One region of the Superficieibacter sp. HKU1 genome, then DNA from elsewhere that is predicted to be linked to it. Evidence: predicted binding sites of a transcription regulator. Region 1 holds the regulator's gene; each other region holds the start of a gene.
What was found. The regulator CRP, encoded in region 1, controls carbon source genes, mostly activating them, when cyclic AMP is high. The targets are predictions, from matches to a motif close to ATGTGANNNNNNTCACAT.

Region 1 (2,207 bases):
ACGCGCCAGCAATGGCGGCAGCGCTTTTTCCGGATCGGCGTGCTGGGTCAGCATGCTGTATTTAGTCTCGCAGTAGTCCGCCAGCTGTCGGTAAAGCAGGCTTAGCGATTCGCGCAGCGGCTGTTCGCGCCACAGCCAGAACCAGAACCAGTTAAACAGGCCATACCAGACCGTACCGGTCGCATACAGGAGCATTGGCTCCCACACCGGCACTGAACCCGCCAGGCTCAGGGTGAAGATAGCGGCAATTAACGAAGCGGGAAGCAGGCGTGCATGAAGAGGGCTGATCTCCGCCGTAACGCCGAGTATCAGCGCCAGCGCGGTCAGGACCAGCGGCAGCGGCGCACCCTGCGCCAGCAGAAGCTGAACGGCAAGGCTACTGCCAGCAAACAGCGAACCGCCAATAATCAGACGTTTAAAAAAACGCTTATGCGGTGTATCAAGACCGGCAATATTGCAGCAGGCGGGAACCAGGGAAAATAGCAGACCGTACTGGAGGTGGCCGATAATCAGACCTGTAGCCACGGGCAAACACAACACCAGCGTTTGACGTAGTGCGTAGTTCACTTCCGGGTGATAGATAAGCCTGCGCCACATAGAATTTATCGGCGCATTGCAGTGAATGCGCCGGGGTCGAGCTTAGCGAGTGCCGTAGACGACGATAGTTTTACCGTGCGCGGAGATCAGGCTCTGGTCTTCCAGCATTTTGAGGATGCGGCCCACCGTTTCACGAGAGCAACCGACGATCTGGCCGATCTCCTGACGGGTGATTTTGATCTGCATACCATCCGGGTGGGTCATGGCGTCCGGCTGTTTCGCCAGGTTAAGCAGCGTCTGCGCAATACGACCGGTGACGTCGAGGAAAGCAAGGTTGCCCACTTTTTCGGACGTCACCTGTAAACGGCGTGCCATCTGTGCGGAAAGGCGCATCAGGATATCCGGATTCACCTGGATCAGCTGACGGAATTTTTTGTAGGAGATTTCCGCGACTTCACAGGCGGTTTTTGCACGCACCCAGGCGCTACGTTCCTGGCCCTCTTCGAATAGGCCCAGTTCACCGATAAAATCGCCCTGGTTGAGATAAGAAAGGATCATCTCTTTCCCTTCCTCGTCTTTAATCAGCACTGCCACGGAGCCTTTGACGATGTAATACAGCGTCTCCGCTTTTTCACCCTGGTGAATCAGCGTGCTCTTTGAAGGGTACTTATGTATGTGGCAATGAGACAAGAACCATTCGAGAGTCGGGTCTGTTTGCGGTTTGCCAAGCACCATGCGCGGTTATCCTCTGTTATAAGCTATCTCCGGCGGCTAAACGACGTTGCCTCCGGGGTTGCAATCGTTTTCTTCCCGCTGACGGGAAGTTGACTGTCGGTATGCTCCGCAGTCGTTAATCTGATGTCCTTTGCATCTATGTATGCGCAAAGTCAATGTATCACTGTAGCATCCCGTCTGTTTTAGCATAGCTTTTGCCGCCTGTCTCCTGGTGTCTCGCTTCAGCATGACGCAGGTCGCCTTCCGTTGCGAGAATTGTTATGTGCGCGTAATCTGTGAAGAAAATGGCGACACTGGAGTGGATATTATGCAAGCGCGAGTGAAATGGGTTGAAGGGTTAACGTTTCTGGGTGAGTCGGCTTCCGGGCACCAGATTTTGATGGACGGTAACTCCGGTGATAAAGCGCCCAGCCCGATGGAAATGGTGCTGATGGCCGCGGGAGGATGCAGCGCAATCGACGTGGTGTCGATCCTGCAAAAAGGGCGTCAGGCGGTGACAAACTGTGAGGTTAAACTGACGTCTGAACGCCGTGAAGAGGCCCCTCGTTTATTTACCCATATCAATTTGCACTTTATGGTTACGGGGCAGGATCTGAAAGAGAGCGCCGTCGCCCGCGCGGTCGATCTTTCTGCGGAGAAATATTGCTCTGTGGCGTTGATGCTGGGTAAAGCGGTGAATATTACCCATTCGTATGAGGTAGTCGCAGGGTAGGGTTAACGTCCACCGTGTTACCATGTTGCCCGCGTTTGCGGTGTATCGCAGGCAACCGCATCGTTGTTATGCCGGGTGGCGGCTTCGCCTTACCCGGCCTACGAAAACCATCAATATCAATACGTTAATCGCAATTCACAGGCCCGTGCAAGCGCAGCGCCGCCGGGCAAAGGGCACGCCCTCTCGTTATTCTATTTTTTTGCCTTCCATCAGCCGCTGCACC
Region 2 (2,207 bases), 1.6 Mb from region 1:
TAATGAGATTAGCCAGTGAACGGTAAGGTTTTAGTGATGCAATCAGGTAAGTGGAAAGCGTTGGCATGATGAACAGGATCACCGCTATCAGCGGCCCGCTGATAGCGTAAATCATGGAAATCGCATTCGGGTTAATACAGCACACGACGAACATTGTCAGTGAAATGAGGATCACCGACATCGCCCGATGAAATGCCCGGCTTTTTTTAATCCCCTTATAGTCCAGAGCAGATTTTACGATTTCGGTCGCGCCTTCGATAACGCCAAAATAGGTGCCAAGGAAGGATTTAGACATCGCTATCACCGCCACCACAATGCCGGAAATGGCCAGCCAGCCCGGCGAATCAGGCATCGCTGAGAGGGCTGATAAAATAGTCACGCCTTCCTCTCTGGCGGCATTAATATAAGAAGACGGAATTGACAGCAGGCAGCTAAAAACAAAAAACAGTACGCTCAGGCAGATTATCAGGTAAGCCACCTTCATAATTTTTTTGCATTTATCCATAGCGTTCTCACGATATTTTTCCTGTCTGTCGATAGCAAACGTGGAAATAATCGGCGTATGACTAAAAGCGAAAACCATTACGGGGATAGAGAGCCATACCTGGTGCAACGTATGGCTATCAAAGGTGATTTGACTGGTGAGTAGAGAGGGCTCCCAGCGACCGGTCAGATAGACCGACAGGAACAGGAAGTACGCGATGAGCGGGAAAACCAGAAGTCCCATCACCCGAATGGTGGTGCGACGCCCCATCAAAAAGATAGCGTTCAGCACCAGCACAACGCCCAGGCTCACCAGCATTCGCACGCTGGTCGTTACTTCCCGGTGTCTGGCGACCTGCTCGCACAGCGAGTTAGTAATGGCAACGGCATAGATCAGGACGACTACAAAAAAGGCGACAAAATAGAGGGCGGTGATCGCATTACCGATTTTTTTGCCGTAATAGTGCGTTACCGCGCCGGTGATGCCTTCACCCGCCGGGGTCGGCGCAGAGAGGATAAACTGACATAGCGCTTTATGCGGCCAGTAAGTTAATGGATAGGCCACCATGGCGGTAATAAACAGCACTACGGCACCGGCAGATCCCAGTTGAATCGGGAGAAATAGCGTCCCTGCACCCACAGCCGTTCCATACAGCGCGAAACTCCACAGAGTCTCTTCTTTTGACCAAAATTTCGACATTAGTTAGTTTTTAATAGCATGCAAGTGATAAAAAGAAGCGCAACTTACCATAATTCTGCGGCTAAGTGGCATCTTGTCAGGAAAGGCCGAGGCTGCGTGCAAATTAAATTAACAATCTATTGTGATAAATCTCACTTATTTAAAACAATTAAAATAAGAGATATTAACAATGCACTACTATGGCGGGGGGTTATTCGCTGAGGTCGACATGAAAGAGGTGGTTATCGTAGGGGCGGTTCGCACGCCCATTGGTTGTTTCCAGGGCACGCTGTCGCGCCTTTCGGCCGTCGATCTTGGCAGCACGGTCATCCGGGCGCTGATCGCGCGCAGCGGCATTGCGGCGCAAAATGTGGATGAAGTGATCCTCGGCCAGGTATTGACGGCAGGGGCAGGGCAAAACCCGGCCCGCCAGTCAGCGCTGAACGGCGGACTACCCAATACCATTTCGGCTATAACCATTAACGACGTGTGCGGGTCCGGGCTGAAGGCGCTGCATCTGGCAACCCAGGCAATCCAGTGCGGGGAAGCGGATGTCGTCATAGCCGGGGGGCAGGAAAACATGAGCCGCGCGCCGCATGTCCTGACCGACAGCCGCACCGGCGCACAGCTTGGAAACAGCCAGCTTATTGACAGTCTGGTCCACGATGGCCTGTGGGACGCCTTCAATGATTATCACATGGGTGTGACGGCAGAAAATCTGGCGCGCGAATATGGTATCAGCCGCGAGTTACAGGATGACTGGGCGCTACGATCTCAGCACAAAGCGCGTCTGGCTATTGATTCCGGACGTTTTAAAGATGAGATCGTGCCGGTTGCCACCGTGCGCGCCGACGGCACGAGCGTGCTGGTGGACACCGACGAACAACCGCGCACCGATGCCAGCGCCGAAGGGCTGGCCCGGCTGATTCCGGCCTTCGATCGTACTGGTTCGGTGACGGCGGGGAATGCCTCTTCCATTAATGACGGCGCAGCGGCCGTGATGATGATGAGTGAAGCAAAAGCGCAGGAACTTAATCTGCCGGTG
Region 3 (2,207 bases), 2.3 Mb from region 1:
GGGTATAAGAATCACCACCAAACTCCGGCAGCATATCGGTCCAGGCTTCAACGTCATAAATCACACCGTAGTTACGACCGTAGTCAAAGGTACCATAATCGCCAAAACCCAGTCCGGCGAAGCCCAGACGAGTCCATGCATTGGAGCCTTCACCTTCAGTGCTATTTGCCTGAACGTTGTATTCCCACTGACCGAAGCCGGTTAGTTGATCGCTAATCTGGGTTTCGCCTTTGAAGCCCAAACGAACGTAAGACTGATCGCCATCACTACCCGCGTCATCAGAAAAATAGTGGAGGCCATCCACTTTACCGTACAGGTCAAGTTTGTTGCCGTCTTTATTATAAACTTCAGCCGCATTTGCTGCGCCAGCCATTAACAGGGCAGGCATAAGAAGTGCCAGAACTTTTCTGTTCATTATATATTTCCTTCAAGGAATAATTTTTATGAATATATGTAATCTTTATTCAGACTACAACACGGATACTATTCTATTAAGTTCATTAAATTTTAAGGGAAAGGTGTAATAAAGTTATATGTAGTATTGCAAAATGTTTCTATGTTATTTTAAATTCACGGGAACTATGATTTAATAATTAAATATATAAATTATTGATATTGTTGTATTTACTGGGATTATAGTATATTGAAATCAATACATTGCATGGATAGCATTAATCTGGCTGATTGCTTTGTAGTATGTATTGATGAATTGCATCTTTTTTGTGTGGCAAAAAAAAGCCTGGCGCAAAGTCAGGCTTATAGAAAACAGAAGAAGGGCAATAATAACAAGTGCAGTGGTAACGATAATAGGCTAATAACGGAGAGATAATTGCACAGTTATTATTTAAGATAAAGTATTTTTTTGGCCTTTATGTATTTAAAAGGTGAATAGAAATTTTATTTGTATATATTATTTTAATTAATCCGCGCGGGCTACCCCGGAATATGCACTATAATGTGACGTCAATCACCTGTGTGGTGAAACGGTGCTATCTGCCCGGGCGTACAAACACGATCAACAGAGACTATTTTATGGATGAAAAAATGAACCGTAGCCCTGGTGGCAAACTGGCATTGTGGCTTTTTTATGCTTTTTGCGGCTACTTTGCCTGGGCCATGGTGCGCTACTTTTGGGTGGTAAGCCACGTGCAAAGTATCCCCGGCGCGACGGTGGACGGGGACTGGGGGACCATGACCGGTAAATGGCTGGGCGCCTTGTTGGGCTTTCTGGTGTTAAGCGCCGTTGCGCTGCTGCTCGGCGCGCTGGCATGGTATACGCGACCCCGGCAGGCAGATTTTTAAGGAGTAAGGACGGTGCCGATCATGGACATTCTCCACTGGCAACAACGCTATGAAGACTGGTTCCACCAACATTACCGTAACAATGATGCCGCGCACGACCTGGCGCATTTTCGCCGGGTATGGAACACCGCCCGCCAGCTTGCATCGGGAGGGGCGGTGGATGAACTGACGGTCCTGACCGCCTGCTATTTTCATGACATCGTTAGCCTGCCCAAAAACGATCCACAGCGGCACCGCGCCTCAACGCTGGCGGCTGAAGAGACGCGGCGGATCCTGACGGAGGATTTTGCCGATTTTCCTGCTGAACGCTGCCAGGCGGTAATGCACGCGATAGAAGCACACAGCTACAGCGCCGGAATCGAACCGCAAACGGACGAAGCGCGCGTTGTTCAGGATGCGGACCGACTGGAAGCGCTAGGAGCCATTGGGCTGGCGAGAGTCTTTGCCGTTGCCGGCTCGCTCAACACCCCGCTTTTTGATGCCGACGATCCCTTTGCCGATCGTCGCCCGCTGGATGACCGGGCGTACGCGCTCGACCATTTCCAGCGTAAGCTTCTGCGTCTGCCATCCACGATGCGGACGCCACAGGGGAGGGCGCTGGCCCAGGAGAACGTGCGTTTCCTCGTACAGTTCATGGCCAAACTGAGCGCCGAACTCCAGGGCTGCTATCAGTCGCTGGATAACGATATCCTCGTGCGTTTTACGCCGAAGGGCTGAAACGCTGGCAGCAAATTTATGATACTCTGAGAAATATTTGTCTTGCCCGGTTAATTTTATGCAGGAAAACCTTTCCCTCTCAGCGGCATCTGGCCGGACTGCGGATGCGCCGTCTGCCACCGTACACGCCTTGCTGCGTCAGGTAATGGCGATTTATGATGTCAAAACGCTGGTCGCTGAACTGAGTT
Region 4 (2,207 bases), 830 kb from region 1:
TCCTGAATCACCATGGCGTTCATCAGGTGATCCTGAGAATGGACGGTGATCAGATTGACCGGCAGTTTGCCAGCCCCTTCATCAATACCGATAAGCTGCGTCTGGATTTTATGCGCGTGCTTGACGTATTCACGGGATTCTTCCATGGCCTGCTCAGCGCCGGTAAAGTCGCCTTTACGCGCCAGCTGTAGCGCCGTCAATGCCTGACTGCGTGCTGCACCAGCGTTTACCAACAGCTCCATAATGATCGTTTCTAAATCTTCCACAACATTACTCCATTAGCTTGAGGGCTTTCTCAAGTACGACATCACCTTTCATCATGCCGTAATCCATCATATCGATAACCGCGACTTTTTTACCCAGCGGCTCGGCCTGTGCCTGTAATTTTGCCTGCTCGTATTTCACCTGTGGTCCCAGTAAAACAATATCGGCATCCGCAATATTGTCATTAAATTCAGCGACAGGCACAGCCTTGATCGAGACCTCGACCCCTTTCTTCTGAGCTGCATCCTTCATACGTTGAACTAACATGCTGGTGGACATACCGGCAGCACAGCATAAAACGATGTTCTTCATAACTAGCCCTCAATGTTCCTTGGTCCTTAATGATTATCCTTTGAAGGTGCGTCAGACAACGCTTTTACGTTGAATGTGTGTAAGGCATCACAAAGAAAAGCGCAAAAACTGAAACCGGTTACATTTTGTCATTGAAACGGCACGTCTCAGGACGGTTGGCGACCTTAATCAGCTTGAGGATCCGATCATCTTCAAATGTGCCGCCAGTCACAAAACAGGGTTAATCCTCTCTGTTCAACTTATCAGCCATTGACACAAAAGGGCGGTGTAAATATTATCGCCTCATGGTGGTATATACCACTTAACTAACATAAGGTCAGTGAGAATGATATGAACACGTTCACTGAAGTGATGGAAAGGAATTTATTGCCACTGGCAATGAAAATTGAAAGTAACGATTATCTTTCTGCCATCAAGGATGGTTTCATCAGGATTATGCCTTTCCTGATTATTGGCTCCTTCTTTTTATTGATCGCCAACCTGCCTTTCCCTGGATATAATGATTTTATCGTTGATTTGTTTGGCGATAAATTTATTGGTCAGCTGAATTATATTCTTGATGCCACCTATTCAATTATGGCGCTGCTGGTAGTTGTCAGCATCAGTATCAGTATGGCGAAACGCTGGCAGCTCAATGAAATATCTTGTGCGCTTATTTCGCTGGTCTGCTTTATGATTATTACCCCGTTTAAACTGCCGCAGGAACAGGGTGGGGCGATCGGTGATGTGATCCCGGTTTTTGCTTTAGGTGCTCAGGGGTTGTTCCTGTCAATTATTGTCACGCTCGTTGCAGTCAGGCTTTATCGTCTGTGTAGCCATCCCCGCCTGATGATTACCATGCCAGATAGCGTGCCGCCGGCGGTAGCGAATAGCTTTAGTTCACTCATCCCTTCATTGTTCATCGTGTTGTTTTTCTGGTTAATACGTCTGCTGTTTGAATACACGACGTATGGCACCGTGCAAGAGATGATCTTTACGGTCCTGCAAGCGCCAATGATGAAGCTGGGCAACACGCTGCCTTCACAGATGATCGCCGAATTTTTTATCAGCTTCTTTTGGTTCTTTGGTCTGCATGGCGACTCTATTGTCACGGCAATCATGGGGCCGGTCTGGCGTTCACTGACCCTGGAAAATTTGCAGGCGATGAAAACCGGTGTCGCGCCTGTGAATATCATTACGCAACAGTTCCGCGACGTTTTTCTGATTTGCGGCGGCACCGGCTTTACGCTGGCAATGCTGCTGGTGATGTTGTTCCGCGCTAAAAGTAAGCGTATACGTGAAATTGCAAAATTAGCAACGCCGGCTGCCATTTTTAATATTAACGAACCAATCATTTTCGGCGTGCCTATTGCGCTTAATCCGCTACTGCTTATTCCATTTATTCTCGTGCCAGTCGTCCTTTGCGTGATTACCTATAGTGCGATGGCAAGTGGATTTCTGCCGTTAACCTCCGGGCTGGAAATTCCCTGGACAACGCCAATCTTCATTAGTGGCTTTCTGATCTGTGGCTGGAAAGGGATTTTATTCCAGGCGATAAATCTCATCGTAGCGATGGCGATTTATTATCCCTTTGTCATGACGCTGGATCGGCAATATTTGCGTGATGAAGTTAACCTGAAAACAGAAATGAC

Region 2: the regulator CRP is predicted to act here: its motif matches at 1,303-1,320, upstream of P0H77_RS17540 (acetyl-CoA C-acetyltransferase).
Region 3: the regulator CRP is predicted to act here: its motif matches at 956-973, upstream of drpB (cell division protein DrpB).
Region 4: the regulator CRP is predicted to act here: its motif matches at 756-773, upstream of P0H77_RS21540 (PTS sugar transporter subunit IIC).

Annotation. Positions count from the first base shown of each region.
Region 1 covers NZ_CP119754.1:475,219-477,425, forward strand. Annotated here, with positions in the region: gene P0H77_RS02215 (YccS/YhfK family putative transporter) at 1-597, opposite strand, end outside; gene crp (cAMP-activated global transcriptional regulator CRP) at 640-1,272, opposite strand; gene P0H77_RS02225 (OsmC family protein) at 1,580-1,984, shown strand; gene P0H77_RS02230 (phosphoribulokinase) at 2,171-2,207, opposite strand, start outside.
Region 2 covers NZ_CP119754.1:3,703,762-3,705,968, reverse strand. Annotated here, with positions in the region: gene P0H77_RS17545 (amino acid permease) at 1-1,183, opposite strand, end outside; gene P0H77_RS17540 (acetyl-CoA C-acetyltransferase) at 1,392-2,207, shown strand, end outside.
Region 3 covers NZ_CP119754.1:2,793,004-2,795,210, reverse strand. Annotated here, with positions in the region: gene ompC (porin OmpC) at 1-415, opposite strand, end outside; gene drpB (cell division protein DrpB) at 1,033-1,302, shown strand; gene P0H77_RS13480 (phosphohydrolase) at 1,324-2,019, shown strand; gene P0H77_RS13475 (DNA cytosine methyltransferase) at 2,165-2,207, shown strand, end outside.
Region 4 covers NZ_CP119754.1:4,520,556-4,522,762, reverse strand. Annotated here, with positions in the region: gene P0H77_RS21550 (PTS lactose/cellobiose transporter subunit IIA) at 1-266, opposite strand, end outside; gene P0H77_RS21545 (PTS sugar transporter subunit IIB) at 271-576, opposite strand; gene P0H77_RS21540 (PTS sugar transporter subunit IIC) at 907-2,207, shown strand, end outside.